Regions from separate parts of the Bradyrhizobium sp. WBOS07 genome, predicted to be linked through region 1. Evidence: riboswitches for the same ligand, from Rfam matches in the RefSeq annotation. Region 1 holds a riboswitch; the other holds the start of a gene.
What was found. A riboswitch is a leader RNA that binds a small molecule or an ion and turns the genes downstream of it on or off. The one in region 1 is predicted to bind S-adenosylmethionine.
Positions count from the first base shown of each region.

Region 2: it holds a riboswitch for S-adenosylmethionine, as region 1 does, so the genes downstream of both, DCM79_RS02980 (O-succinylhomoserine sulfhydrylase) here and DCM79_RS21880 (homoserine O-acetyltransferase) in region 1, are expected to answer to the same signal.

Region 1 is NZ_CP029008.1:4,585,678-4,599,962, forward strand. Features, by position in the region: gene DCM79_RS21870 (histidinol-phosphate transaminase) at 1-693, opposite strand, end outside; gene DCM79_RS21875 (chorismate mutase) at 730-1,578, opposite strand; SAM riboswitch at 1,737-1,816, shown strand; gene DCM79_RS21880 (homoserine O-acetyltransferase) at 1,907-3,112, shown strand; gene metW (methionine biosynthesis protein MetW) at 3,115-3,777, shown strand; gene DCM79_RS21890 (alpha/beta fold hydrolase) at 3,900-4,763, opposite strand; gene DCM79_RS21895 (TIGR02594 family protein) at 4,979-5,728, shown strand; gene DCM79_RS21900 (MOSC domain-containing protein) at 5,859-6,647, opposite strand; gene clpB (ATP-dependent chaperone ClpB) at 6,886-9,525, shown strand; gene DCM79_RS21910 (hypothetical protein) at 9,606-9,872, opposite strand; gene DCM79_RS21915 (SMP-30/gluconolactonase/LRE family protein) at 9,956-11,575, opposite strand; gene DCM79_RS21920 (M23 family metallopeptidase) at 11,745-13,808, opposite strand.
Region 2 is NZ_CP029008.1:622,658-636,942, reverse strand. Features, by position in the region: gene DCM79_RS03025 (polysaccharide deacetylase family protein) at 1-696, opposite strand, end outside; gene mgtE (magnesium transporter) at 813-2,234, shown strand; gene DCM79_RS03015 (DNA-binding transcriptional regulator) at 2,490-2,807, shown strand; gene DCM79_RS03010 (aldo/keto reductase) at 2,970-3,788, shown strand; gene DCM79_RS03005 (hypothetical protein) at 3,838-4,728, shown strand; gene apaG (Co2+/Mg2+ efflux protein ApaG) at 5,802-6,194, opposite strand; gene DCM79_RS02995 (OpgC domain-containing protein) at 6,397-7,647, shown strand; gene DCM79_RS02990 (SGNH/GDSL hydrolase family protein) at 7,647-8,429, shown strand; gene DCM79_RS02985 (SGNH/GDSL hydrolase family protein) at 8,442-9,434, shown strand; gene DCM79_RS02980 (O-succinylhomoserine sulfhydrylase) at 9,550-10,737, opposite strand; SAM riboswitch at 10,813-10,892, opposite strand; gene DCM79_RS02975 (2'-deoxycytidine 5'-triphosphate deaminase) at 10,973-12,109, shown strand; gene DCM79_RS02970 (PAS domain S-box protein) at 12,214-12,630, shown strand; gene DCM79_RS02965 (hypothetical protein) at 12,735-13,787, shown strand; gene DCM79_RS02960 (MATE family efflux transporter) at 13,982-14,285, shown strand, end outside.

The DNA.
Region 1 (14,285 bases):
GCCGATGCGGAGCGCAGCGAGGCCGTGGATCTTGGAGAAGGTGTGGGTCACCACCGTGTTCTCGGTGGTGGCGACGAGCTCGATCCCCATCTCGTAGTCGTTGCGCGAGACGTAGTCGCAATAGGCGGCATCCAGCACCAGCAGCACGTGCGAAGGCAGGCCGGCGCGCAGCCGCTTGACTTCGTCGAACGGGATGTAAGTGCCGGTCGGGTTGTTGGGGTTGGCGAGCCAGACCAGCTTGGTCTTCGGCGTCACCGCCTTGAGGATGGCGTCGACGTCGCAGGTGAGATCCTTCTCCTGCGCGATCACGTTCTTGGCGCCGACCGCCATGGTCGCGATCGGGTAGACCAGGAAGCCGTGCGTGGTGGAGATCGCCTCGTCGCCGTGGCTCAGATAGGTGTGGGCAAGCAGATTGAGGATCTCGTCCGAGCCGGCGCCGCAGATGATGCGGTTGGGGTCGAGCCCGAAGGAGCGGCCGATCGCCTCGCGCAGCACGCGCGAGGTGCCTTCCGGGTAGTCTTCCAGGTGGTCCGCCACGCGCTTGAACGCCTCGATCGCCTTGGGCGAGGGCCCGAACGGCGTCTCGTTGGCGGACAGCTTGAACACCTTGCGGCCCGGTTCGGCGACCGGGCTCTTGCCGGGCGTATAGGGCGCAATATCGAGAATGCCGGGATTCGGCACGGGGCGGGACATCTTGAACTCCGAAAATGGCAGGGCGTGGCGCGCGGTTTACGATTTCGCCCCGGTCGGGGGCACCGTATAGCGCGTTGCGTGGCTGCCGACGAGGGCCACGGAGCGCACGGAGGCCCCCGCCTCGATCAGGGCAGCCCTGATTTTGTCGATGCTGGTCGCGCTCGTGACCGAGACCAGCAGCGCCGCGCCGTCGAAGGCGGTATCGGGGACCGCCACGATCTCGGCCAACGGCGACAGCGCGCGCGCGACCTCGGCGTTCCAGCCGGAGACGCGGACGCTGAAGGTCTCGACCTCGGTCACCAAAGCGCTGTCGGCGACGCGCGAGATCGCGAAGACCGGCAATGCGGCGGGATGGTCGGCGCGTTCGATGAAGGGCATCCGCGCGATGATCTTCGGCGCGCCGTCCGCTTCCAGCTCCAGCCACCACGGCGTGCGGCTGGACGTGGCCGAGACCATGGCCAAATCGCCCTTGGATTTCGCCACCGCCTCGACCGCGGCCTGCGCGCTGAAATGCGCGACGTAGGGCACGGTGAAGCCGAAATTGAAGCGCACGGAATCGCGCATCGCCGCCTCGCTGGCCGAGATGTCGGCATGCACGGAGAACGGCGCCTGCACATAGGTGAAGGTCGAGATGATGACGCGCCAGATGCTCTCGACCGTGTCGAGCGGCAGGATGCCGCGATGACGCTGCACGAGCTCGCGCATCATCGAGGCCTCGCGCGCCGGACGGAACGCCGAGCCCACCTCCTGGGTCTGCTTCACCTGGATCAGCCGGTCGATGATGTCGCCGCGCTGCATAAGCAGGCGATGCATGCCCTCGTCGATCGCGTCGATCTCCTTGCGCAGTTCCTGCAGCGATGGCGGCGCGGGCGGACGTTGGGACATGTCTGGCTGTCGATCGTTTTCGAATGGGGAATGTCCTGATTAGGCAGTCGGGGCGGCGAAAGCAAAGAGAAATGACGTCCTTTCCGGGCGAGGCGGCAGAGGCGAATTGAGCCGATCCGGGCCGCGACTTGACGAAAACCGCCCAAGACGGTAGCTTTTGCCCGTTCCGTGGTCATTTGAGCCGGCCGGCTTGCAGCCACGTTAAAAAACTCGCTAAACAGGCCGGGGACGCTTCCGATCCCGGCCGAACCTATCGTTCAGGCCGGGTTTTTCATGGCCTGATGCAAGTGGCGATCAGCGTTTGATCGCAAACGAGGTCGATGGTCAGATGGGTGGCGTCAAGTCGATACCGAGTCCTGCGATCAGCGCCGACGAGCGGTCGCATGAGGTGGATCATCCGAGCTCGCAGGTCGCGCATTTCGGCGCCGAGCAGCCGCTGCGGCTCGATTGCGGCGTCGATCTCAGCCCGTTCCAGATCGCCTACCAGACCTATGGCGAGCTCAACGCCGATCGCTCCAACGCGGTCCTGATCTGCCATGCCCTGACCGGCGATCAGCATGTCGCCAACGTCCATCCCGTCACCGGCAAGCCGGGCTGGTGGGAGACGCTGGTTGGCCCCGGTCGGCCCATCGACCCCAAGCACTACTTCATCATCTGCTCCAACGTGATCGGCGGCTGCATGGGCTCGACCGGGCCGGCGTCGATCAATCCCGCCACCGGCAAGGTCTGGGGCCTGGATTTCCCTGTCATCACCATCCCCGACATGGTGCGCGCGCAGGCCATGCTGATCGACCGGCTCGGCATCGACACGCTGTTCGCGGTCGTCGGCGGCTCGATGGGCGGCATGCAGGTGCTGCAATGGACCGCGGCCTATCCTGCCCGCGTGTTCTCCGCGCTGGCGATCGCCTGCGCGACGCGGCACTCAGCGCAGAACATCGCCTTCCACGAGCTCGGCCGCCAGGCCGTGATGGCCGATCCCGATTGGCACGGCGGCGGCTATGCCGATCACGGCATCCACCCGCATCGCGGGCTCGCGGTGGCGCGCATGGCGGCGCACATCACCTATCTCTCGGACGCGGCCTTGCATCGCAAGTTCGGCCGTCGCATGCAGGACCGCGAGCTGCCGACTTTCTCGTTCGACGCCGACTTCCAGGTCGAATCCTATCTGCGCTACCAGGGGTCCTCCTTCGTCGAGCGCTTCGACGCCAATTCCTATCTCTATCTGACGCGCGCGATGGACTATTTCGACATCGCTGCCGACCATGGCGGCGTGCTGGCGAAAGCGTTCGCTGACATCAAGACCCGCTTCTGCGTCGTCTCCTTCACCAGCGACTGGCTGTTTCCGACCTCGGAATCGCGCGCGCTGGTGCATGCTCTGAACGCATCGAGCGCGCGGGTGTCGTTCGCGGAGATCGAGACCGATCGCGGACACGACGCCTTCCTGCTCGACGTGCCCGAATTCTTCGACATCTCCCGCGCCTTCCTGCAATCGGCCGGCAAGGCGCGCGGGCTCACCGGCAAGAAGGACGGCTAGCGATGTCTGTACAGGAAGTGCTGCCGCTCGGCGGCCTTGCGGCGGGGCAGTCCGGCCAGTTTCGCGCCGATCACCTCCTGGTCGCCGAGATGGTCAAGCCGGGCTCGAAGGTGCTCGATGTCGGCTGCGGCGAGGGCGATTTGTTGCAGCTGCTGGAGACGCGCGGCATCGACGGCCGCGGCATCGAGCTGTCGCGCGAGGGCGTCAACCGCTGCGTCGCCAAGGGTCTTGCGGTGGTGCAGGGCGATGCCGACACCGACCTCGTCAATTATCCCGACGACGCCTTCGACTACGTGATCCTGTCGCAGACGCTGCAGGCGACGCGGCAGCCGCGGGTGGTGCTGGAGAATTTGCTGCGCATCGGCCGAAGAGCCATCGTCTCGTTCCCGAATTTCGGCTTCTGGAAGATGCGGCTCCAGCTCCTGGTCGGCGGCCACATGCCGCGCACCGAGAACCTGCCGGCGACCTGGTACGACACCGCCAACATCCATTTCTGCACCATCAAGGACTTCGTGCAGCTCTGCGACGAGATCAACGTCAAGATGGAGCGCTCGGTTGCGCTCGATCTCTACGGCCGGCCGGTGCCGCTGAACCTGCCCTGGTGGGTGTGGAACATGTTCGGCGAGCAGGCCGTGTTTCTGCTGAGCCGGGGGGCGGGGAAATAGTTTCCCGTAGCCCGGATGGAGCGGAGCGCAATCCGGGGCTGGTCGCGCCGCCCTCGAGAATCCCGGATTACGCTTGCGCTCCATCCGAGCTACGAGACGGAGCGTTTTGCTGCGCCGTCGCCTTAATGCGCCGCCAGCGAGCGCGGATCCCGCGCCGGCCAGCGCCCCGCTTCCACCAGCGTCACGAACCGCTCGACGCTTTCATTGAACAGCGCGGGCTCTTCGAGATTGAGCACGTGGCCTGACTTCGGAAACATCGCCAGCCCCGCTGCGGGAAGGTGCTTCTTCAGGAACAGGCTCGGGCCAACGCACGGATCGTCCTCGTCGCCGCAGATGATCAGTGCCGGCGTCGTCGCCTTCCTGATCGCATCCGTCATCGTGTAGATCGAGGGACGGCCGCCCTGGAAGCCGCGCATCGTGCGCGCCGAACCCTTGGCGTCGTGACGTGCCAGCGCGGCATAGAAATCGGCGTGGCCGCGCGGATCCTTCACCAGGAAGGGAATCCGGCTCGGTGCCTCGCGCGTGACTTTGGCGACCTCGGCGGAGCCCAGCGTCTCGAACTGCTCGGCATTGGCGCGGCACTGCTGGCGCCAGGCCGCCAAATTCTCCAGCTCCGAACCCGAGCCGACGCCGGCCAGCGTCATCGACAGCGCGCGCTGCGGCGCGTTCAATCCGATTTGGAGCGACGAGTAGGCGCCCATCGATAGGCCGACGAGATGCGCGCGCTCGATTCCGAGATGATCGAGCACCGCGAGCGCATCGCCGTAGAAATGCGTGTAGCTGTAGACCTCGCCCTCGGGCACGTCAGACGGCGTGTAGCCGCGTGCCGAATAGGTGATGCAGCGGTGGCCGCGCGAGAAGTAGCGCATCTGCGGCTCCCAATTGGTGTAGTCGGCCGCGAACTCGTGCAGAAAAATGATCGGCGTTCCCTGGCCCGCCTCTTCGAAATAGATGCGGATGTCGTCCCTGGTCTTGGCGTGGGGCATTAACCGTTTCCCTCTGTTCAAGCCGTCTTTGCAGGATCGCAGTTAATGCTGTTGTCCGCAATGCGGCAGCATCGACCAGTGTCGGCACAAAATCATCGCAGCTATACGCGGGCTACCCGCGTCTTTTTCTCGCCACATCGGGCGGCTTAACGGCCGGACGGATGTCGGCTCTTGCACGGGCCGGCGGGAAGTGGGGTGTCAACGAAGGATGAAGAATGTTTGAGTTGTTTGCGTCTCGCCTGTCGCGTTGTGTTGTTGCGCTGGCGATTTTCCTTGCGGCGGTTGCCGCGTTCGTTTCTCCGGCCTCAGCGCGGCCGCATCATCGTCATAGCGCAGAGCGGCACGCTCACGTGCACCACGCCAGACATCATCATTTCCGGCATCATGCACGCAGCTCGCGCTTCGAGCGCAGCGCGGCGCAGTTGCAGGCGAGCGGATTCGGCAACACTTTTGCCAGCTATGATCCGAACACCAATAGCCCCGGCGTCGCCATGAGCGGCAATGGTGGAACGATCATCACCGGCGGCGGTCGAATGGTCACGCGCGCAAGCCGTCGAGCGGCGCTGAGCGCGAGCGGCGGCATGGCGAGTGAGGCCACGAGCAGTGGTGGCTTCGGCGGCGGCTCCCTGGTGTCGGAAGCGCGCCGTTACGTCGGCGGCAATCCGACCGGGCGCGGCAGCCTTTGGTGCGCGCGCTTCATGAACATGGTGCTGGAGAAGACCGGTCATCGCGGCACCGGCTCGGACATGGCGAACTCCTTCGCCCATTACGGCACGCGCGTCTCCGGTCCGCAGGTCGGCGCCATCGCGGTGATGTCGCGCGGTCGCCGCGGCGGCCATGTCGGCATCGTCACCGGCATCGATGCGCAGGGCAATCCGATCATGATCTCCGGCAACAACGGCAACCGCGTTCGCGAGGCGCCGGTCTCGCGCGGGAAGATCTATGCGTATGTGATGCCGAATTGAGGTGACGAGCGTAGGGTGGGTTAGCTGGCGGTCCGCGCGAAGCGCGGTCCGCTGGCGTAACCCGCCGCTTCTGTTTCTGCGGTGACAGACAGTGGTGGGTTACGCCTACGGCTAACCCACCCTACGAAGCTCACAGCAGCTTCGGCTCTTCCACCGCAACCGCATCGCCCACGCCGATCTCGCCGCCTTCGATCACCTCGGCATAGATGCCGCAGTCCATGTGGCCGAGATGGCGCGAGAGCGTCGGCGGGATCTCGAGATCGCGCTTGGCCGTCACCGGGTCCACATTGGTGGCGGGGCAGCGGACGATGCGCTTGACCACCTTCAGCCGCGCCTGTCCGATCGCAAGCGTCTGGCCGACGAGATCGAGCTCCGACCAGGCCGGCCAGCCCTTCACGTAGAGATTGGCGCGGAAGCGCAGCGGATGCACCGCGGCGCCGCCCAGCATGGTCTCGATGGCGCGGACACTGCCGAGATTGATGATGGAGACCACCTTGCGGGCGACGTCGGAGAAGCTGTGGTCGCGGCCGGACAGCAGCTTCGGCGGGCCCTTGAGTTCCGGCTGAAAGTTTTCCGCGACGTAGCGCTCGATGGCCGCCCGCCCGGCCGCGGTCTCCAGGTCCCCGCTGGCGACGACCTGACCGCCCCTGCGGATGGTCAGGACATTGCTGGCGTCGTCGAAATGGCTGTCGAGCTCGGCCAGCCGCTCATTGCGTGCCAGCATCAGGAACTGGATCTTCGGCTTCCATTCGGGCGCTTCAGGATCGAAACCGCTCGGACCGTTCTCGATGGCGTAGCGGCGGTCGGCGGGCAGGGTCTGGCCCGGTCGCAAGGGGACGCGGCGCAGCGGCTCCGGCGTCAGGCCCTTGACCGGGTAGCGGTAGAGGCCGGTGATCTCGGCGGTCTGGCTGGCTGTCATGCCGCTACTTAGAGGATTCGGCCGGCCCGCGCCAAGCAGCCGAGAAGCGCACGAAATTGTGAACGCGCCTCTTTCGTTCCGCCGGACCGCTTCCCACATCTGCCTCAGGTCGGCGCCAAGTCGGCAAAAGACCACCGTTCCCGCTTGAGAATCCTCAATGCGGTCAGCCGTAACCCAATGAAGATGCCGTATTGGGGTGCCTGAGAGGGCCCCAAGGGCAGGCCGAGGGACAGAACAGATGAATATCGAGAAATATACCGAACGCTCCAGGGGCTTCATCCAGTCCGCGCAGTCGCTTGCGATGCGCGAGGGGCATCAGCAGTTTTCGACCCTGCACATGCTGAAGGTCCTGCTGGACGACAATGAGGGGCTGGCTTCCGGCCTGATCGACCGCGCCGGCGGCAATTCCCGTGCAATCCTGAAGGCGACCGAGGACGCCCTCGGCAAGGTGCCGAAGGTCTCCGGCGGCGGCGCCGGCCAGATTTACCTCGCACCCGAACTCGCCCGCACCTTCGACGCCGCGGAGAAGGCCGGCGAGAAGGCCGGCGACAGCTTCGTCACCGTCGAGCGGCTGCTGCTCGGCCTCACGCTGGAGAAGTCCAGCGAAGCCGGCACGATCCTGAACAAGGGCGGCGTCACCCCGCAGAACCTCAACGCGGCGATCGAGGCGCTGCGCAAGGGCCGCACCGCGGACTCCGCGACTGCCGAGAACGCCTATGATGCGCTCAAGAAATATGCCCGCGACCTGACCCAGGCGGCGCGCGACGGCAAGCTCGATCCGGTCATCGGCCGCGACGAGGAGATCCGCCGCACCATCCAGGTGCTGTCGCGACGGACCAAGAACAATCCCGTCCTGATCGGTGAGCCCGGCGTCGGCAAGACCGCCATCGCCGAAGGCCTCGCGCTGCGCATCGTCAACGGCGACGTGCCCGAGAGCCTGAAGGACAAGAAGCTGCTGTCGCTCGACTTGGGCGCGCTGATCGCCGGTGCGAAATATCGCGGCGAGTTCGAGGAGCGGCTGAAGGCCGTGCTCCAGGAGGTGACCGGGAGCGAGGGCACCTTCATCCTGTTCATCGACGAGATGCACACGCTGATCGGCGCCGGCAAGGGTGACGGCGCGATGGACGCCTCCAACCTGCTCAAGCCGGCGCTTGCGCGCGGCGAGCTGCACTGCATCGGCGCGACCACGCTCGACGAGTATCAGAAGCACGTCGAGAAGGACGCGGCGCTGGCGCGGCGCTTCCAGCCGATCTTCGTCAGCGAGCCCTCGGTCGAGGACACGATCTCGATCCTTCGCGGGTTGAAGGACAAGTACGAGCAGCACCACGGCGTGCGGATCACCGATTCCGCGCTGGTGGCGGCGACGACCCTGTCCAACCGCTACATCACCGATCGCTTCCTGCCCGACAAGGCGATCGACCTCATGGACGAGGCCGCGGCCCGGCTGAAGATGCAGGTCGATTCCAAGCCGGAAGAGCTGGATTCGCTCGACCGCGAGATCATCCGGCTCAAGATCGAGCAGGAAGCGCTGAAGAAGGAAACCGATCCCGGCTCCAAGTCGAGGCTCCAGACGCTGGAGAAGGACCTGGCCGAGCTCGAGGAGAAATCGGCTGCGCTGACGTCGCGCTGGAGCGCGGAGAAGAACAAGCTCTCCGACGCCCAGAAGCTGAAGGCCGAGCTCGACGGTCTGCGCGTCGAACTCGCCAACGCGCAGCGGCGCGGCGAATTCCAGAAGGCGGGCGAGCTGGCCTATGGCAGCATTCCGCAACTGGAGAAGCAGCTTGCCGATATCGAGGCCAAGGAGAATTCCGGCGAGATGGTGGAGGAGGCGGTCACCGCCAACCACATCGCGCAGGTGGTCTCGCGCTGGACCGGCGTGCCCGTCGACAAGATGCTGGAAGGCGAGAAGGAGAAGCTCCTCAAGATGGAGGAGCAATTGGGGCAACGCGTCGTCGGCCAGGCCGAGGCCGTGCGTGCGGTCGCAACCGCCGTCCGCCGCTCGCGCGCAGGCTTGCAGGACCCGAACCGCCCCACCGGCTCGTTCATGTTCTTAGGCCCGACCGGCGTCGGCAAGACCGAGCTGACGAAAGCCTTGGCGGAATACCTGTTCAACGACGAAACCGCGATGGTCCGCCTCGACATGTCCGAGTACATGGAGAAGCACTCGGTCTCGCGATTGATCGGCGCGCCTCCGGGCTATGTCGGCTATGACGAGGGCGGCGCGCTCACCGAAGCGGTGCGGCGCCGGCCCTACCAGGTGGTGCTGTTCGACGAGATCGAGAAGGCGCATCCCGATGTCTTCAACGTCCTGTTGCAGGTGCTCGACGACGGCCGCCTGACCGACGGCCAGGGCCGTACCGTCGACTTCCGCAACACGCTGATCATCATGACCTCGAACCTCGGTTCGGAATTCCTGGTGAACCAGCCGGAGGGCGAGGATACCTCGGCCGTGCGCGATCAGGTGATGGGAATGGTGCGCGGACATTTCCGCCCCGAATTCCTCAACCGCGTCGACGAGATCATCCTGTTCCACCGCCTGCAGCGCAGCGAGATGGGCCGGATCGTCGAGATCCAGTTCGCACGGTTGCAGAAGCTGCTGACCGATCGCAAGATCACGCTGACGCTCGACGCGGCCGGCCGCGACTGGCTCGCCGCCAAGGGCTGGGATCCCGCCTACGGCGCACGTCCGCTGAAGCGCGTGATCCAGCGCCACCTGCAGGACCCGCTCGCCGAGATGATCCTGGCCGGCGACGTCAGGGACGGCGACAGTGTCGCGATCTCGTCCGAAGGCAACGTGCTGACCTTCAACGGCAAGGCGCCGCAGACCGCGGAGATTACGCAGTTCGAGGCGCCGGTGGCGAAGCGCAAGCTGAACTGAGGGTTGGCGTTCGAAAGCAACCAGATGCCCCGGAGAGGTCGACCTCTCCGGCGCGTTTGTCGTGTCAGACCGCCCGCCGGTTAACCGAGTGCTGACGCGGAGCCGGGATCGACAGGGCCCTGCTCCTCGTCGTCTTCATCGAGATCAGAGAGAATATCGACGAGCTCGCGAACGCGGCCCTGCGCCAGCGGCCGCAGATCGTTGATCATCGGCTCGTCGTTGGCGAGCCAGGCCCTGGCTTCTGCGAACTCCTCGGCGGTTGCGCCGGTTCCGATAATCCGGGCAATGGTGACATCGTCTGCGCCGTCTACCGCCTTGGCGACATCGTCGCGTGAGAGGTGCGTCATGGGCAGCCCTCCTGCTGTCGGCTTCGTCAGCGTCCAACCGAGAACCGGCCCACCGGTTCCCGGCCAACGCGTGCAACCCAAGCCTACTTCTTGGCGGCCTTGTAGATGGCGTTATCGACGTCCGAGCTGAAGTAGATGACGCCCGACGCCCCGACCGCCACGCCCGTCGGAATATTGCTCGGCAACCCGCCGGGCGTACCCGGGAGGCCGATCGGGAGGTTGGCTGCGATCTCCGTCACCGTGCCGCTGTCCGGCGCGATCGCGATCAGCCGCTTGGCGCCGACTTCCGCCACGATCAATTGGCCATCGGGACTGCGCGCGATGCCTTCCGGCATTTTCAGCTCCTTGGCGAGCACCGTCTTCCCGCCCTTGCTGTCGATCCGGGACACCGTGCCGGCAAAGGCCTCGGTGACGTAGACCTCGTCGGTCTTGCCGCGGACGAGCCCGACCGGGCCTTCGAGGTCGCCGATCAGCGTGGTGCGATCCTTGCCGTGCTCGCCGCTCACCTTGACCAGCGACTTGGTGCCGAGCTCGGCGACCAGGATGCTGCCGTCCGCAAGCATGATTGCGTCGTGCGGCGCCTTGAAGCCGTGCAGCATGTCGCGCGTGGTGCCGGTCTTGGCGTCGATCACCTGCACCGTGCCGGTGAACCAGCTCGACAGCACCACATCGTTGCCCTGCGCCGTCGCGCTCATCGGATATTCGAGCGTGGTGCCGGCGCCGTGCATGCGCGCCTTCTCGGTGACCTCGCCGGTCGCCCCATTCACCGTGCGGTAGGCGAACACGTCGGCGACGTGGATCGTATCCTTGCCGTTCTCGCTAGTGACGCCGATGCCGCCGGGCAAAGCCAGCTTGCCGATGATGATCTGCCTGGCCTGGCCGGTCGCGGGATCGACCTCCTGGATTCCATTGTCGGCCATGTTGGAGACATAGATGCGGTCCTTGGCGTCGATGGCGAGATTGTCCAGCGAGGGCTTCAATTGCGCGACAATGGTCTTGCTGCCCGATTTGGGATCGACCCGGACGAGCTGGCCGAGCGCGGTGTCGATCACGAACAGATTGCCCTTGGAATCGAAGTTCACCGCGGCCGGAATCTTGAAGCCCTCGGCGACGACGGTCAGCTCGGCCTTGTCGACGTCGACCTTGGCGACCTGGCCCTTGAACCAGAGCGGACCGTAGAGCTTGTCGTCGGGACCGAACTCGAAGCCGTTTAGGCCGCCCATCTTCTCCATGATCTGGCGCGGCGGCTTCACACCCTCGACGTCGATCTCGTACAGCGTATCGCCGAGGAAGACGGTGGTGGCGTAGAGCCGGCCGTCCTTGCGAAAGGCGAGCGAGTTGATGCCGGGAAGGCCGCTCGCGAGCTTCTTGATCGGGCCGTCGCCCTTGCGGGAATAGAGATCGCCGGTCAAGAATCCGGTCCAGGCCATGGTGCCGTCAGGCGCGAACGCGATGTCGTCGGCCATGCCGACAGGGGAGGGGATTGCAACCTTGGCGCTACCGCCTGATATGTCGACCTCGTAGAGCGCCGCGCCGGCGACGCTGCCGGCGAACAGGTGGCCGGCCTTGTCGACGCCGAGCCCATGGACGCCATGGAATGCCGAGCCAGGAACGAGCTTCGTGACCTCCCAGCTCTCCGCCGACGCGTCTGTGGTGGCGAAAAGCGCGGCGATCAGGGCTGCGCAGGCGAGCCTGTTGTTCATGGCGAGACCTCCCGTTTTTTGGAAAGTATTCGCCGCTCACGCTGCTTTGGCAAACGAAACTTGGCGTTGTGACGCCGCCACGCGGCGTTGCCCTGCAGCGACTGTGTTTGAAACTCTGTTTGAAAATGTTCGGCCGATAACGGCCGTTGCCTGCTTACCGGTTGGTGACTTACCGGTTCGTGACCTGCAGCGGGCCGCCGGTGGCGTCCGACATGCGCGCGATGGCGCCGCCGCGGCCGCTCATCATGCCCTCGAGCCGGTCGCGCTCCTTCTCGAAGCTTGCGAGCATCGGGCCCTCGAGCGAACGGCCGCGCGGCAGCTTCACGCGCATCGGGTCGACGAAGCGGCCGTTGACCAGGATCTCGTAATGGACATGCGGGCCGGTCGACTGGCCGGTCGAGCCGACGAAGCCGATCACCTGGCCCTGGCGCACCTTCTTGCCCGCCTCCATGCCCTTGGCGAAGGCCGACATGTGACCGTAGGCGGTCTCGTAGCCGTTGGAATGCTTGATGCGGATGTACTTGCCGTAGCCGCCCTCGGGGCCAGCCTTCTCGATCACGCCGTTGCCGGAGGCGAAGATCGGCGTGCCGTAGGCAGTGGCCCAGTCGACGCCGGTGTGCATCTTCACATAGCCGAGGATCGGGTGGCGGCGGCCGCCGAAGCCGGAGCGCATGATGGCGTTGTTGATCGGCTTCCTGACCAGGAACTTCTTCGCGCTCTTGCCGGTCTCGTCGTAATAGTCGACGACGCCGTCGTCGGGGCTCTGGTAGCGATAGTATTTCTTGGTCTCGCCGCCGACGGTGAGGGAGGCGAACAGCACGTCGTTCTTTTCGCTCGAGGTCACGCCCTCGTCTTCGCCGGCGTAGAACACGTCGAAGGAATCGCCCGGCTGCACCTTGCGCTGGAAGTCGACGTCGTAGGAGTAGATCTTGATCATGTCCTCGATGACCGGCATCGGCACCTTGTTGCGCATCGCGGTCTCGTAGATGCTCTGGTACAGCCGCACGCCGGAGCCGTCATCCTCGTCATCGTCGTCGTTGCTGGCGCTCGCCGCGGCGTCGGCGGCGGTGTTCATGCTTGAGACGTCGACCGCGACGTATCTGCCGAGATCGGACAGCGCCGCGATCGCCTCGACCTTGGTCTCGTTGGCGACGACGACGCGGTAGGGCTGGAGGCGGGCGCCGGGACTTGAGGGCGCCATCAGGATGCGGAGCTTCTCGCCCTCCTTGAGGCCGCCGTCGCGGCCGCGGGGCCCGAGCGTCGCGGTGATCGCCTTGATCTCCTCGGGCGTGGCGCCGAGATCGCGCAGCACGCCGGCGACGCTGTCGCCCTTCTTGACCAGATGGATGCGTTCGCCGTTGGGATTGCCGCCGGTGATCTGCTCCTTGGTCTTGGGCAGCAGCGTGACGTTTTCCGGCACCACGCGCGTCTCGAAGCCGGCATAGGGATCGGACGGCGAGGCTTCGGCGGCGTAGGCGGTCCTGATATCGGAGGGTCCGGTCGCGCCGGAGATGTCGGCGGCGGCATTGGCGAGCGAGGCGTAGCGCACCCCGCCATTGCCACGCCAATTGGCGGCGTCGCGGACCCGCATCAGGATGTCGTCGAGCGCCACCACCGCGGAAATCTTCGCCTTCGGCAGCACCGGCGACAGGTCCTTGGTGACGAAGGAGACCTCCGCGTCGGGCTCGACCGCTTCCGGATTGTTCGGGTCTTCCGCTGCCGCCTTCGGATCGGAGCCGACATCGGTGAGCAGGCGCTGGGCGTTGAACGGCGGAATCTTCGCCGACAGATCGCTCGTCGTCATCGACAAATTGCCGGCGATGCGAACGAACGGACGCACCCGCATCACGTCGCGGTTGCCGACGCGGGCGACCGTGGAGACGCGCACGATGTTGCGGGACGCCGTGGATTCGCTCGGCGGCGGCAGGCGGTCGCTCTTGTGCAGCGTGGCGGCGCGGTCGGCGGCACCGAAGGCGCCGCGCAGCGCGCCCTCGACCCGCTCCGGCACCTTGGCGAAGGTCATCTCGCCGTCGAGAGATGCGAAAACGGCGCCGCCGATCAGGGCTGCGCCGCAGAGTCCGGTCAGGATCGTGCCGCTGAACCATTGCACCGAGACGCGGCGGCGGTCGATCACGGCGGCTTCAGAACCGTCGACCGACAGCGGCGGCTCGTGGCCGAGATCGATGATCCCGGTCTCACGCCCGTAAGCGCCGCGTGACGTCCTGTGGTTCACTCAAGTCCCCCAATCAACGACCCAAGAAGCCTGGTCCCGAACCTCGTCCTCGTCGCCCTCTTGAAGGGGCATCGCCGGAAAAGGCAAGCCGCACAGGCGCCCGCGCTCAGAAGGCCCCCGACGGGGACCGGCCGAAATTACGAACAGCTGGACGGAAAAAGCTCTCTCGATGTCTCTCGAATGTCCGGGGAAGGCCGCGTCATCTGCAAGATCGCCTTCCTCTGACCCCATGAAAACCGCCGGCAGCCCCCACTGGCATCCCCGCGATTCAAGCTTGTCTACTATCAGAACGCCGCGGGATTGTGGCTCAAGTACGGCGCCTGTCATGGAAAAAGTTTCCTGAATGGGCGGTCGCCGGCGCCCGCGCCGAGGGGGCGCGGCAAGCCGCCCCCGGAGCCCTTCCGGGGCCCCGTGGAGGCCAAACTTTTTTTCAGTTTTTTCGCCGGACCGCGCCGGTCGGGCTCTTCGCGGCCCGTC
Region 2 (14,285 bases), 2.8 Mb from region 1:
TCGCAGGAAGGCCGGCATCATTGCGGCCGTGCGTGTCTTGTTGTCATGGAACAGGATGATGCCCTTGCCGCTCGCGGCGAGACGTTCGGTGACGAGCTTCAATTGCTGCTCCGGCGTCATCTCCTCCCAGTCGCTGGCCCACAGATCGGCCCCGAACACAACGATCCCGCGCGACTGAAGCAGGTCGAGCTGTGCCTGGGTCGACTCGAAATAGGGAAAGCGGAAGAACGGCGTCGAAGGTGTGGTCGTCGAAACTCCGCGCAGCGCCATTTCGTCTGCGGCGATGCCCCGGTCGATGTCAGCCACGGCCTTCTCGAACGGAATACGCCCCATAAATGGATGCGAGAAGGAGTGATGGCCGACGGTGTGGCCCTCGCGGGCGATGCGCTTGACCATGTCGGGATATTCGGCGGCATGCTGGCCGATCAGGAAGAAGGTCGCGCGCACGCACTCCTGCGCCAGGGCCGCCAGCACTTTCGACGTCGTCGGCGGGAACGGTCCGTCGTCGAAGGTCAGCACGACCTCGCGATCGGCCAGCTGCAGCGTCTTCGGAAAGCTCTTCAGGCCCACGCGCGGCGTCGTCCTGGCATCGACGCTCAGCACGCGGGAGGTGCCGAGCGCGTCCTTGCGCGGGCACTCGGCGGCATCAGCCGCAGCGATGCCGGCGAGCGCCGCAACGGCCGCGCCGAGCGACATCGAAGTCCACCTCAGTCGAAGCATCTTTGTCATTGCGCTCGCAGTTGCCTTGTGGGTATTGCCTGAACCATCAGCTCAGACCACTGGTTCCAACCTGTCAACCGGCGAGGCGCGCCATGGATGAACATATGGACGTTGCCCCGCCCGCTGCGGATTCGGTACTCGACCACGTGCCGATGCGCAATGAAGATGGCGATATCAGGCACGAATTCGTCGAAGAGATTGCCCGGGCCATCGAGGCCGGCGACAGCGCATCGCTGCGCGCCTGCGTCGCCGAGCTGCACGAGGCCGATCTCGGCGATCTGATCGGCGCCCTGGAGCCCGACGACCGTGTCCGCCTGGTCGAGCTCACCGGGGCCGACTTCGACTTCTCCGCGCTGAACGAGGTCGACGAGGCCGTCCGCGAGGAGATCCTGGACGAGCTGCCGCCGGAGACGGTTGCCGAGGGCGTCCGCGAGCTCGAATCCGACGACGCGGTCGAGCTGCTGGAAACCCTCGATGCCGCGGACCAGGAGGAGATCCTCGAGAAGCTGCCGCTGAAGGAGCGCGTCGCGCTCGAGCGCAGCCTGCTCTATCCGGAGAACTCCGCCGGCCGCCGCATGCAGACCGAGTTCATCGCGGTGCCCCAGGATTTCACCGTGGGCCAGGCGATCGACTACATGCGCGAGACGCCTGATCTGCCCGACCGCTTCTACGAGATCTATGTCGTCGACAAGGACCAGCATTGGCAGGGCGCAGTCCCCCTCGACGTGCTGTTGCGGGCGCGCCGGCCGATCGCGCTGACCGAGCTGACCGACGAGGATCGCCGCCGCGTCTCCGTCCTGGAGGACCAGGAAGAGGTTGCGCGCATGTTCGGCAAGTACAATCTGGTCGCAGCCCCCGTGCTCGACACCCAGGATCGCCTGGTCGGCGTCATCACCGTCGACGACGTCGTCGACGTCATCGAGGAGGAGGCCGACGAGGACCTCAAGGCGCTCGGCGGCGTCACCAGCGACGAAGAGCTGTCGGACACGTTCCTCACCATCGCCCGCGCCCGTTTCAACTGGCTGCTGGTCAATCTTGCCACCGCGTTCCTGGCGTCCTCCGTGCTCGGCCTGTTCGAGGGCCAGCTCGAGAAGATGGTGGCGCTCGCCGTGCTGGCACCGATCGTGGCGAGCCAGGGCGGCAATGCCGCCACCCAGACCATGACGGTGGCGGTGCGCGCGCTGGCGACGCGCGAGCTCGGCGCCTCCAATGCCTGGCGCGTGGTGATGCGCGAGGCCCTCGTCGGCCTCGTCAACGGCCTCGCCTTCGCGGTGATCACGGGCATCGCCGCGGTGGCCTGGTTCAAGCTTCCGGGCCTTGGCATCGTCATCGGCCTTGCGATGGTCTGCAACCTCATCGCCGGCGCGCTCGGCGGCATCCTGATCCCGATGGCGCTCGAACGTGTCAGGGCCGATCCGGCGGTGGCCTCCGGCACCTTCGTCACCACGGTGACCGACGTCGTCGGCTTCTTCTCCTTCCTCGGCATCGCAACGCTCTGGTTCGGGTTGAGATAGGGGGCGGTTTGAGCCCCGCTCTCTCCACGTCATTGCGAGCGCAGCGAAGCAATCCAGAGTCTCTCCCGCGGGGGCAGTCTGGATTGCTTCGTCGCAAGAGCTCCTCGCAATGACGGAGTAGGCAGCGCGGGTGCCCTCACTCTTGTGTCCCGGCCGCGCTGCGGCGCTTAGCGCTGCTGCGCAGCGTCCGGGGCGCGCCATCATCTTTAATCCGAACTTAAGCGACCTGCCGCATCATCGCCGGCGCTTGGGGGACTGGACATGCGGTTGCGGCTGAAGGCGGACGGACGGGTCGTCGAGTTGCGGGACGGACAGGAATTTCCGGTCCAGCCGTCTGCGGTCGAGCCCACGACCCCAGCCGCGCCCGCCGACACCTCTTCGCTCGCGGTGCGCGATTTGCGCCGCCGCGCCTGCCTGACCCAGATGGAGTTCGCCGCCAAGCTCGGCGTTCCCGTCGAGACCATCCGCAACTGGGAGCAGGGCAAGCGGGCTCCGCGGGGGCCGGCCCGCGCGCTGCTCGCGGTGATCGCGCACGCCCCGGAAACGGTATTTCAGGCGCTTGCCAAAGCCTGACGTGACGGCCTGACGGACCGACCAGCGTTGACGCGAACCTCCCGTTAGTGTTGCGCCAAATATCCCGCCGAACTGCCACGGCTTCCGTTGGCAGCGTCCTGGGCCGGGTCCATAATGGCCTCTGATGGCGTTTGGGGCTGCCGCAACTGAAGAGGAATCCTCATGCTGTTCGTCGAGGCCAATGGCGCACGAATCCCGGCAATCGGGCTCGGGACCTGGGAGCTGAGTGGAAGGCTTGCCGCGCGCGTGGTCGAGCAGGCGTTGCGGCTCGGCTATCGCCACATCGACACCGCGCAGGTCTATGACAATGAACGGGAGATCGGCGACGGCCTGCGCGCCTCGGGCGTGCGGCGCGACGACGTCTTCCTCACCACCAAGGTCTGGACCAACCATTTCGCGCCTCACGATCTCGAGCGCTCGGTCAAGGAGAGCCTGGCGCGCTTGCGGCTTCCCTCCGTCGATCTGTTGCTGCTGCACTGGCCCAATTCGCACGTGCCGCTGGCAGAGACGCTCGGCGCGCTGTCGCATGCGAAGACGATGGGCCTGACCCGCCACATCGGCGTCTCCAATTTCACGGTGGCGCTGATCGAACAGGCTGTGGCGGCCTCGCCCGAGCCGCTCGTCTGCAACCAGGTCGAATTCCACCCTTATCTCGACCAGGCGAAGGTGAGGGCGGCCTGCGACCAGCATGGCCTTGCCCTGGTCGCCTACAGCCCGATCGCCAAGGGGCGCATCAAGACCGACCAGACGCTGGCCGAGATCGGGCGCGCCCACCACAAGACGCCGGCGCAGGTCTGCCTGCGCTGGCTGGTGCAACAGAATGTCGCTGCGATCCCGCGCACCTCGCGCATCGAGCGCCTGTCCGAAAACATCGAGATCTTCGATTTCGAACTGTCGGACGACGAGATGAGCCAGATCGCCGCGCTCGCCAGCCCGAAGGGCCGCCTGACCGACTTCGGCTTCGCCCCGAAATGGGATTGAGGGGAGACCGCGGTATGCTAACAGCAGGGCGGCAATCCAAGATCTGGCGATGGAACTGCGGACAATCATACGGACGGACGTTGCTGCGTCGGCGATCGCCCATCTGACGCTGGTGGCGCTGATCATTCTGATCAGCGAAGTCCATCCGTTCCGCGCGACGCCGCCCGAAACCGTCACGGTGGACATCGTCACGCCCGAGGAGGTGAAGCAGGAGGAGGCCAGAGCGGACGAGAACGTCAAGGAAGAGGTCAAGCAGAAGACCCCGGAGCCGCTTTCCGATCTGAAGCTGCCGAAGCTGGATGTCACCGACAAGGCCCCCGAGGCGTCGAAGCCTGCGCCCCCGCAGCCGGCCGCATCGCCGACGCCCGAACCGCAACGGCCGGCGCAGCAGCAACCGCAGCAACCGCAGCAACAGCCTTCGCCGAAGCCGCGCGAGGCCAACGCGCAGCCGCAGGCCCAGCCAATGCCGCCGCCACAGCCACAGGCCGCGCCGCCGCCGGCCTATCAGGCGCCGCAGCCTGACGTCACCGTCAGGTACGGCGTCATGCTGGGGCTGCCGCCTGAATTGCCGCTGCCGCTGTCGAAAGACGGCCCCAAGGACGATGGCGGCGGCGCCACGGACTCGATCGCCGCGAAGCTTCCGGCCGAGGTCATTGCCGCGCTTCGCAGCCATTTGCGCAGCTGTGCCAAATTGCCGGCCGGGCTTGCGCCGACCGACAACGTTCACATCAAGCTGCGCACGGTGTTCGCGACCGACGGCACGCTGGCGCGCGAGCCGATCCTGCTCGAAGCCCCGCCCTCGGCAAAAGGGGTCGCTCTCGTGAAGTCCGCAACGAGCGCGCTTCAGAACTGTCAACCTTACAAGATGCTGCCCGCCAATCTGTACGAGGAATGGAAGGTGCTCGACCTGCCGTTCAGCCCGCGGGATCTGGGCAGCTAGCTTTTGTAGCCCGGATGGAGCGAAAGCGTAATCCGGGGCCGCCCGCCCGGCATCTCGCACCGTCCCGGATTGCGCTGCGCTCCATCAGGGCTACGCACCGTGCCTGTGTCGCCCTCTGTCAATCCCGCTCGTCAAAAATATTCCACTTTACCGAAATTCGGAAATGACGTATGTGTCGTCCATCCCGGCTCAACCAGGAGGGGCGATCTCGAGGTCGTCTTGATCGCGAGCCGGGCTTGCGGTGGACGCGGCAGCGTCGGCACGAGATGGGACGGGCAGGGCGGGTAGTCCCTGTGAGCCTGAACCCCGCGTGCGACGAACGGCGCTGCTAGGCTTTGTCTCGTCTGTAAGTTTCCGGCTCCGTCGACAGTGTTGGAAATACTGCGGCGACATGGCGGGCCGTGCGTACGGCAAAACCGTGTGGTCCTGGCCGTCGTTGCTACGGTCAAGCTTCCGCGGAGGTGCGAGCGAGCCCAACCGGGCGGACTGCATCATCCAATTCGCGGGGCGAGGGAGGCCAGAAGGAAAGTTCGGCTCCCGGGAGAGCACGGCATAAGCCGTCCGACCATCGCGCAGGGAAGGCCGAGTGATCGGCACCACCTGTATGCTGCTGTGCGGTTCTTCTGCGTGTGCATTTTGCGCAGCGGACCGCGGGTGCGTTGTCAGCACCCGGCCTTCCCTGTGCCCTCTTGGATTTAGAGGGTGGAGACGCAAGCAAAGCTCGGGCGAATTTGCGCCGCGAGGCCGAAAAGGCATGCCCGTCGCCAAACACGCGCTGTCATCGCCCGCGAAAGCGGGCGATCCAGTATTCCAGAGACGCCAGAGATCAATCCGAGAAGCCGCGGCGTACTGGATTCCCCGCCTTCGCGGGGAATGACAGCGTCATTGGAGAACCAGCTCTCGCCTCATACTCCGTCATTGCGAGCGCAGCGTCCCCGGCGATGCGAAGCATCGTCCGGTGCGGTGCGCTGCAGAGCCGGGGCCCATGGCGCCGCATCGTGCCGTGTCGCCTGGGTCCCGGCTCTGCGCCGCAACGCTTGCGCGTTGCGGCTTGTCCGGGACACGGCGGGCTCCTAATTCAACACGCGCTTGCTGTCCGGGCTGTCCAGCGAGAACGCCGGCACGTCGATCTCGAAGCGCTCGCCGCTTTCGCTGACCATCTGGTAGCGACCGGTCATGAAGCCGGAGGCGGTCGAGAGCGGGACCCCCGAGGTGTATTCGAAGCGCTCGCCGGGGGCCAGGATCGGCTGCTCGCCGACCACGCCCTCGCCCTTCACCTCCTGCTGGCGGCCGGAGGCGTCGGTGATGATCCAGTGCCGCGTCTTGAGCTGCACGGTCTCCTCACCCGAATTGGTGATGACGATGGTGTAGGACCAGAAGTAGCGGGAGCGATCGGCCGACGACTGCTCCGGAACAAAGTTCGGCTCGACGGTCACTTCGATGTGGCGGGTCACGGCGCGGTACATGGCTGCTACCATAGCGAAATCCGGCTCCGGAACCAAACGCCGCGGACGGCTTTGGCGACATCGTCCCGCCAGAATTCGAAGGGAATGACACCCCAGGGAAGGCACCGGCAAACCCCCATGGCACCCGGCCGCTTTGTGGGGCGACGACCGGACCGGTACACTCCTTGACACGCCGCGATTTGCGGAAGGTTTTTGCGCCCCGATGACCATTGCCGACCAAGTGACGGGATCGACGATCACGGGAACTGCCGCATCCGAGGGGGCGAAGCCGCGCGCGAGGGCGCCGGCCATCACGCTGCCCGCCATCGGCGAACGCGAGCTCCGGCTCGACCTGTTCCGCGGGCTCGCGCTGTGGCTGATCTTCATCGACCATCTGCCGCCCAGTGTGCTGACCTGGTTCACGATCCGCAATTACGGCTTCAGCGACGCCACCGAGATCTTCATCTTCATCTCCGGCTACACCGCCGCCTTCGTCTACGGCAGGGCGATGCTGGAGAGCGGCGTCGTCATCGCCACCGCGCGCATCCTGCGCCGGGTCTGGCAGATCTACGTCGCCCACGTCTTCCTGTTCACGATCTTCCTCGCCGAGATCTCCTACGTCGCGACCAGCTTCGAGAACCCGCTCTACACCGAAGAGATGGGGATCATGGATTTCCTCAAGCAGCCCGACGTCACCATCGTGCAGGCGCTGCTGCTCCGCTTCCGTCCCGTTAACATGGACGTGCTGCCGCTCTATATCGTGCTGATGCTGGCGCTGCCCTTGATCCTGTGGTCGATGAAATGGCGGCCCGACGTCACGCTCGCCCTCTCGGTCGTGCTCTACGCGGTGACCTGGGAGTATGATCTGTATCTGTCGGCGTATCCGAACGGCTTCTGGGCCTTCAACCCCTTCGCCTGGCAATTGCTGTTCGTGTTCGGTGCATGGTGCGCGCTTGGAGGGGCGCGCCGCATGTCGCGCATTCTGTCGTCACGGGTCACGATGTGGCTGGCGATCGCCTATCTCATCGCGTCGTTCTACGTGACGCTGACCTGGTACGTGCCGCAGCTCTCCCAGTTCATGCCGAAGCTGGTCGAGCAATGGATGTATCCAATCAACAAGACCGATCTGGACGTGCTGCGCTTCACGCATTTCCTGGCGCTGGCGGCGCTCACCGTGCGCTTCCTGCCCCGGGACTGGCCGGGCTTGAAATCGCGCTGGCTGCGACCATTGATTCTATGCGGGCAGCATTCCCTCGAGATCTTCTGCCTCGGCGTCTTCCTGGCCTTTGCTGGCCATTTTATCCTCGCCGAAGTCTCCGGCGGCGCGGCCATGCATGCGCTAATTAGTCTCTCCGGGGTGCTGATCATGTGGGGCGTAGCCTGGGTGATTTCGTGGTACAAGCGCGTGGCTGACAAGAGCGGTACGAAGACCAAGAACGCCGTCGGCAACGCCGATCTGGCGGGAGGGGGCTGATGAAGGCGAAGGTTCTCCTGAGCCTGATCCTGCTATGCGGTAGCCTCGCCGCGCCCCTGGCGCGCGCGGGCGATGCTGTGCCTGCCGCCACCAATAATGCGCCCGCAGCCTGTGATCTGCCGTCCTATCTGCTCACCAGCGAAAGCCGGCTGACAAAGGTCGCCGATGCGCTCAAGGCCGGCAAGCCGCTCGACATCCTGGTCATCGGCAGCCGCTCGACCACGATTCCATCCTCGGAGAGCAGCTCCTATCCGGCGCGAATGGAGGCGATCCTCAAGGAGAAGCTGCCCGCGTCCGAGGTGGTGCACGTCTCCGTAGAAATACAGAGCAAGAAGACGGCAGAGGAGACCGCGTCCACCTTCGTTAAGCTGATGGAAGCAAAAGCGCCTACTTTGGTGATCTGGCAGACCGGGACCGTGGATGCTATCCGATCCATCGATCCCGACGAATTTCGTAGCGCGGTGACCGAGGGGGTTGTTGCGCTGCAAAATGCAGGGGCTGACGTCGTCTTGATGAACTTGCAATACAGCCCGCGTACGGAGACCATGATCTCGGCGCCGCCTTACCTCGACAACATGCGGGTGGTGGCGCAGGAGCACGACATTCCGCTGTTCGATCGCTTCGCGATCATGCGGCAGTGGAATGACCAGGGTCAGTTCGACCTGTTCAGCCCGTCCCGCGGGCCCGAGCTGGCGAAACAGGTCCATGATTGCCTTGGCCGGGCGTTGGCACAGTTCGTGATCGACGCAGCCCGTGGGGAGCCGGCCCAGCAGCAAAATTGAGGTCTAGCGTTAATGAGTTCTCTCCGCCCTTTTTGCCTGACGGCATGGCTGGCCGCGCCTGCAGCCGCAGTGCTGCTGTCGCTGCTGCCGGCCCCGCAATCGCATGCCCAGACGCCGGCCGTCCAGGCGACACCCGCCCCCGCGCAGTCGGCTGAAATCGCTCCCGCCTCGCCCTCCCAGACCGCCGTCGCCGCGACCTCGCCCGAGCAGCGCGGCATCACGGCGCGCGCCATCGACAAGGTGAAGCAGGCCGCCAAATCTGCCAGCGACATCTTCAACCGCGTGCCCTGCCAGCCGCCGAAGGGCGGTTCGAAGGCGATGGGCTCGCTGCCGCACGTCGCGGGCAAGCTCGTCGCCGGGCTGCCCGTCGTCATCGTCGCGTTCGGCTCGTCCTCGACTCAAGGATTCGGCGCGAGCTCGCCGGAGTTCAATTACCCCAATCGTCTCGCCGCTCAGCTGCGCCGGCACTATCCGACCGCCGACATCAGCGTCATCAATGCCGGTGTCGGCGGCGAGGACGCGCCCGAGATGATGAAGCGCCTTCAGACGCAGGTGATCGACATGCATCCGGATCTCGTGATCTGGCAGGTCGGCACCAACGCCGTGCTGCGCAATCTCGATCCCGGCGAAACCGCCAAGATGGTGGAGGACGGCATCAGCCGTATCCAGGCCGCGGGCGGCGCCGACATCGTGCTGGTCGATCCGCAATATTCGCCGGCCGTCAACCAGCGCGCCGAGAGCGCCGGCAAGATGGTGAAGCTGCTCAGCAAGGTCGCCGAGCTCCGTCACGTCGGAATCTTCCCGCGCTTCGAGGTGATGCGTGACTGGCACGAGAAGCAGGCCATTCCGGTTGAGGGCTTCGTGATCGCCGACGGCCTGCACATGAACGATTGGGGCTATGCCTGCTTCGCCCAGCTGCTCGGCGACGACATCATCCGCTCGGTCGGCCAGATCAAGCTCGGGGTGAACGTGCCGGCCGACGTGCGGACGTACCGGCCGATGTGAGAGGGTGCGTAGGGTGGGTTAGGCGAAGCCGTAACCCACCACTGTCTGTCTCCGCGGATGCAGAAGAGGTGGATTACGCCTTCGGCTAATCCACCCTACGAGACCTCGCCTCGCTTCACGCCTTCTCCAGCGCCGCGGTCAGGTCCTCGATCAGATCGTCGGCATGCTCGAGCCCTGCCGAGAAGCGAATGAAGCCTTCGCCGATGCCGAGCGCGGCGCGGTCTTCCGGCTTCAGGCGCTGATGCGTCGTGGTCGCCGGATGCGTGACGAGGCTCTTGGCATCGCCGAGATTGTTTGAGATCCTCGCAAGCTTCAGCGCGTTGAGCACGCGGAACGCGGCTGCCTTGCCGCCCTTGACCTCGAAGCCGACCAGGGTCGAGCCGCCGCGCATCTGCTTTTTCACCAGTGCGGCCTGCGGATGATCGGCGCGGCCGGGATAGACCAGCCGCGAAATCTTCGGGTGGCTCGCCAGCACCTCGGCGATGCGCGAAGCGGTCTCGGTCTGCGCGCGCACCCGCACGCCCAGCGTCTCCAAGCCCTTGAGCAGGACCCAGGCGTTGAACGGCGAGATCGACGGCCCGGTCTGGCGCATGAAATTGTGGATGTGCTCGGCGATGAAGGCTTCCGAGGACAGGATGATGCCGCCGAGGCAGCGGCCCTGGCCGTCGATGTGCTTGGTCGCGGAATAGACCACGACGTCGGCCCCGAGCGCGAGCGGGCTCTGCCAGATCGGGGTTGCGAACACGTTGTCGACGACGAGCCGCGCACCGCCCTTGTGCGCGATCTCGGCGATCCCGGGAATGTCGAGCACGTCGAGTGTCGGGTTGGTCGGGCTCTCCAGGAAGAACGTCTTGGTGTTGGGCCGCAGCGCGCGCTGCCATTGGTCGAGATCGAGCCCGTCGACCAGCGTGGTCTCGATGCCGTAGCGCGGCAACAGGTCCTGCACGACGTAGAGGCACGAGCCGAACAGCGCGCGGGAGGCAACGACGTGATCGCCGGCCTTGAGCGGCGCCAGGATCGCGGTCGTCACCGCGGCCATGCCTGTTGCCGCCGAGCGGGCGGCCTCGGCGCCTTCGAGCTCGATCATGCGGCGCTCGAACATCGCGATGGTGGGATTGGAATAGCGCGAATAGATGAAGCCGGGGTCCTCGCCCTTGAACCGCGCCTCGCATTGCTCGGCGCTGTCGTAGACATAGCCCTGGGTCAGGAACAGCGCCTCCGAGGTCTCGCCATATTGCGAGCGCAGGGTGCCGGAATGAACCAGGCGGGTTTCGGGGCGGTAGTTGGCGGTCGACTTCGACATAGGGTACCTCCGACATGACCGCCTCGTCGAAAGCGGTCACAAAAAAACCGGCCTGGATATCTCCACGGGCCGGGATCACAGAGGTCCCCGGCCTGTTTAGCGACTTATTTAACGTGGCTGCAAGCCGGCCGGCTCAAATCACCACGGGATAAGTGATGCTCATATTCGGCAATGCCCTTTCCGTCAAGGCGTCCATCGGATAGCCGTAAAAGACCTGTATTTCCGGCATGTCCGGATGCATCTGACCCCTGATGAGGACCCCCGGTTGACGTTCACGGTCGCGCCCGACGCCAATGGTATCCTGCCCGACCGCATGATCGCGGCGATGGCGGAGGCGGGGCTCATCCGGCCCGCCTACGACTTCGTCGAGAGCCAGATCCAGCCGGCCAGCCTCGATCTGCGTCTCGGCGACATCGCCTATCGCGTCCGCGCCAGCTTCCTGCCGGGCCCCGGCGCCACCGTGGCCGAGCGCATCGACGAGTTGAAGCTGCACGAGTTCAGCCTCGCCGACGGCGCGGTGCTGGAGACCAACTGCGTCTACATCGTGCCGCTGCTGGAAAGCCTCGCGCTGCCGCCGGAGATCGTCGCCGCCGCGAATCCCAAGAGCTCCACCGGCCGGCTCGACGTCTTCACCCGCGTGATTGCCGACGGCACCCGCCGCTTCGACATGATCGGCGCCGGCTATCACGGTCCGCTCTATGCCGAGATCAGCCCGAAGACGTTCCCGGTGCTGGTGCGCGAGGGCTCGCGCCTCAGCCAGGTGCGCTTTCGCACCGGTGATGCCATCCTCAACGCCGACGAGCTCGACGGCTTGCACGCCGCCGAGCGTCTGGTCGATGTCGACGATGCCGATCTCTCCGGCGGCGTTGCCGTCTCAGTCGACCTGTCCGGCGAGAAAGCGGGCGGCTTCGTCGGTTATCGCGCCAAGCGCCACACCGGCGTCGTCGACGTCGATCGCCGCTCCGGCTACGCGGTGGAGGATTTCTGGGAGCCGATGTCGGCCCGTCCCGACGGCAGCCTGATCCTCGATCCCGGCGAGTTCTACATCCTCGCCTCCAAGGAAGCCGTGCAGGTGCCGCCCGACTACGCCGCGGAGATGGTGCCGTTCGATCCCCTGGTCGGCGAGTTTCGGGTGCATTACGCCGGATTCTTCGATCCCGGCTTCGGCTATGCCGGCGCCGGCGGACAGGGCGCGCGCGCCGTGCTGGAGGTGCGCTCGCGCGAAGTGCCGTTCATCCTCGAGCACGGCCAGATCGTCGGCCGTCTCGTCTACGAGAAGATGCTGGCCCGTCCTGATGCGATGTACGGCCAGCGTATCGGTTCCAACTACCAGGCCCAGGGCCTCAAACTATCGAAGCATTTTCGGGTGTAGCCCGATCCTGTAGCCCGGATGGAGCGAAGCGAAATCCGGGGCGGTTGCACTTGTGGCACGATCCCGGACTACGCTGCGCTTCATCCGGGCTACGAGGTGACCACATGACCAATCCATCCGAACTCGATGCAAGGATCGCCGAAGGCGTCGCGGATGCGCTGATCTATTCGGATCGCTCGGGAACGATCATGCGCTGGAACGGTGCCGCGGCGGCCCTGTTCGGCTTCTCCGCTGCGGAAGCGCTCGGCCAGAATCTCGACCTGATCATTCCCGAGCATTTGCGCGCCGCGCACTGGAAGGGCTTCGAGGCCGCGCTCGCCAGCGGCAGCATGAAGCTTGCGGGCAAGCCGACGCTGACCCGCGCGCTGCACAAGAGCGGACGCAAGCTCCACATCGAGATGACGTTCGCCCTGGTGCGGGATTCCGCCGGCAACGTCCTCGGATCCGTGGCGATGGCGCGCGATGTCACCGAACGGGTCGAGCGTGAGCGCGCGGCCAAGGCGCCGCCGCAAACTTCGTGATGCGGAATTGACGGGCAATCGCGCAGGGCGCTCTGCACGGGCGTGATGTTGCCTGCCGCGGGGTGCGGTGACACACTCGATCGAAACAACGATCGGGAGCGAACATGGCCGCCGCTGTAGACGCCGCGCAGGAAGCCCAATGGAAGCGCTGGCGCGCGGTCGCCGACCTCTATCACGCTTTTTTCACCGGGCTCATCCTCACCGTCGTGACGCGGCGCGGCACCGCCGACGCTGCCGAGTTCGTTTTCCGCGTGTTTCGCCGCCAACAGCAGGAGCGCTTCCTGCCGGGCCTGAAGAAGCTCGGGATCGATCATCTGCCGCCGGCGGTGGCGGCCGCGCAATATCACTATCTCTCCAACTGGATCGGCGGCGTGCATGTCGAGTACATGTACGAGAGCGACGCCAAGGCCTGGATCCGCTATCCGCCGCCGCGCTGGATCTGGAAGGGCACCGCGATCTGCGGCGTGCCGGGCGAGGTCTCGCGCGCGATGCTGCGCGGCTGGCACGCCAACAATGGCGCAGCCCTCGGCGATCTCAGGCTCGGCTTCGTCTGCACCAAGCAGAGCGTCGACGGCCAGGACGGGCTGGAAGGCTACTATCACCAATACGATCATCCGCTCGAGCCGGACCAGCGGCTGGTGTTCGCGCGCCACCTCGAAGCGCCGCTGTTCGATGCGAAGACCGCGCCGGCGCTTCCCGTGGCGAGCTGGCCAAAACCGCGTCTGGAAAAAGCCTATCGCAATTACGCGATGGAATATGTGCGCACCGCGGCGCCTGTCATGGTGCAGCTGTTCGGTCCTGAAGATGCCGGCTACCTGCTGCGCCTCACGGGCAAGCTGATCGGGATGCAATATTTCGATGACGTCGCAGCCGCGCTGGCGATGAGCCGCGGCGGGGCAGGTGAATTCGCCGCGTTCCTGAACGCGCTGCTTGCCGCGCAGGATGATGCGGCTGAGAGTACGACGTCTGAAGGCAGCTCCGAAATCCGCCAGCAGAGCTGGAAGTTGATGGACGACATTGCCGACTATCATCCCGCTTGCGCCAGAGTGCTGGAGGGACTGTTCGAAGGCCTCGCCGCAGGCTGCGGGCGGCATATCGCCGTCCATCTGCGCCCCGCCGCGGGCGGCCGCCCGCCGCTGGTCTGGACGATCGGGTAGGCCACGCTGCCGCCGGGGAGAGGGAGAAAAACGATCCATCGAAATGCGCTGCCGCAGGGCACGCCTGCATCCGGCGCAGGAGGAATCGGCCATGGCCGTGCTAACAAGCCGCCCGGCGCGCCCCGCGCGAACAAATTGATTGCCATACCCAAGCATTGCCGCGCCGCAAAGGGCGCCCCGAGCCCGGAGAGGACATGTCCGACATCGCCGAGATCCCGGTCGATGAGCAAGAGCGTCCGCTGCCGCCGCCGGTGCGAAGCGCGCTTGTAGACGGGCCGATCTTGCGCACGCTGCTCGGCCTTGCCTGGCCCAACGCGATCGCGCTGTCGGCCGGCACCTGCACGGTGATCGCGGAAACCTCCTATATCGGCCGGCTCGGCGTCGAGGCGCTGGCGGCGATGGCGCTGGTGTTCCCGGCCATCATCCTGACCATGACGATGTCGGGCGGCGCCATGGGCGGTGCGGTGGCGTCCGCCATCGCACGCGCGCTCGGTGCCG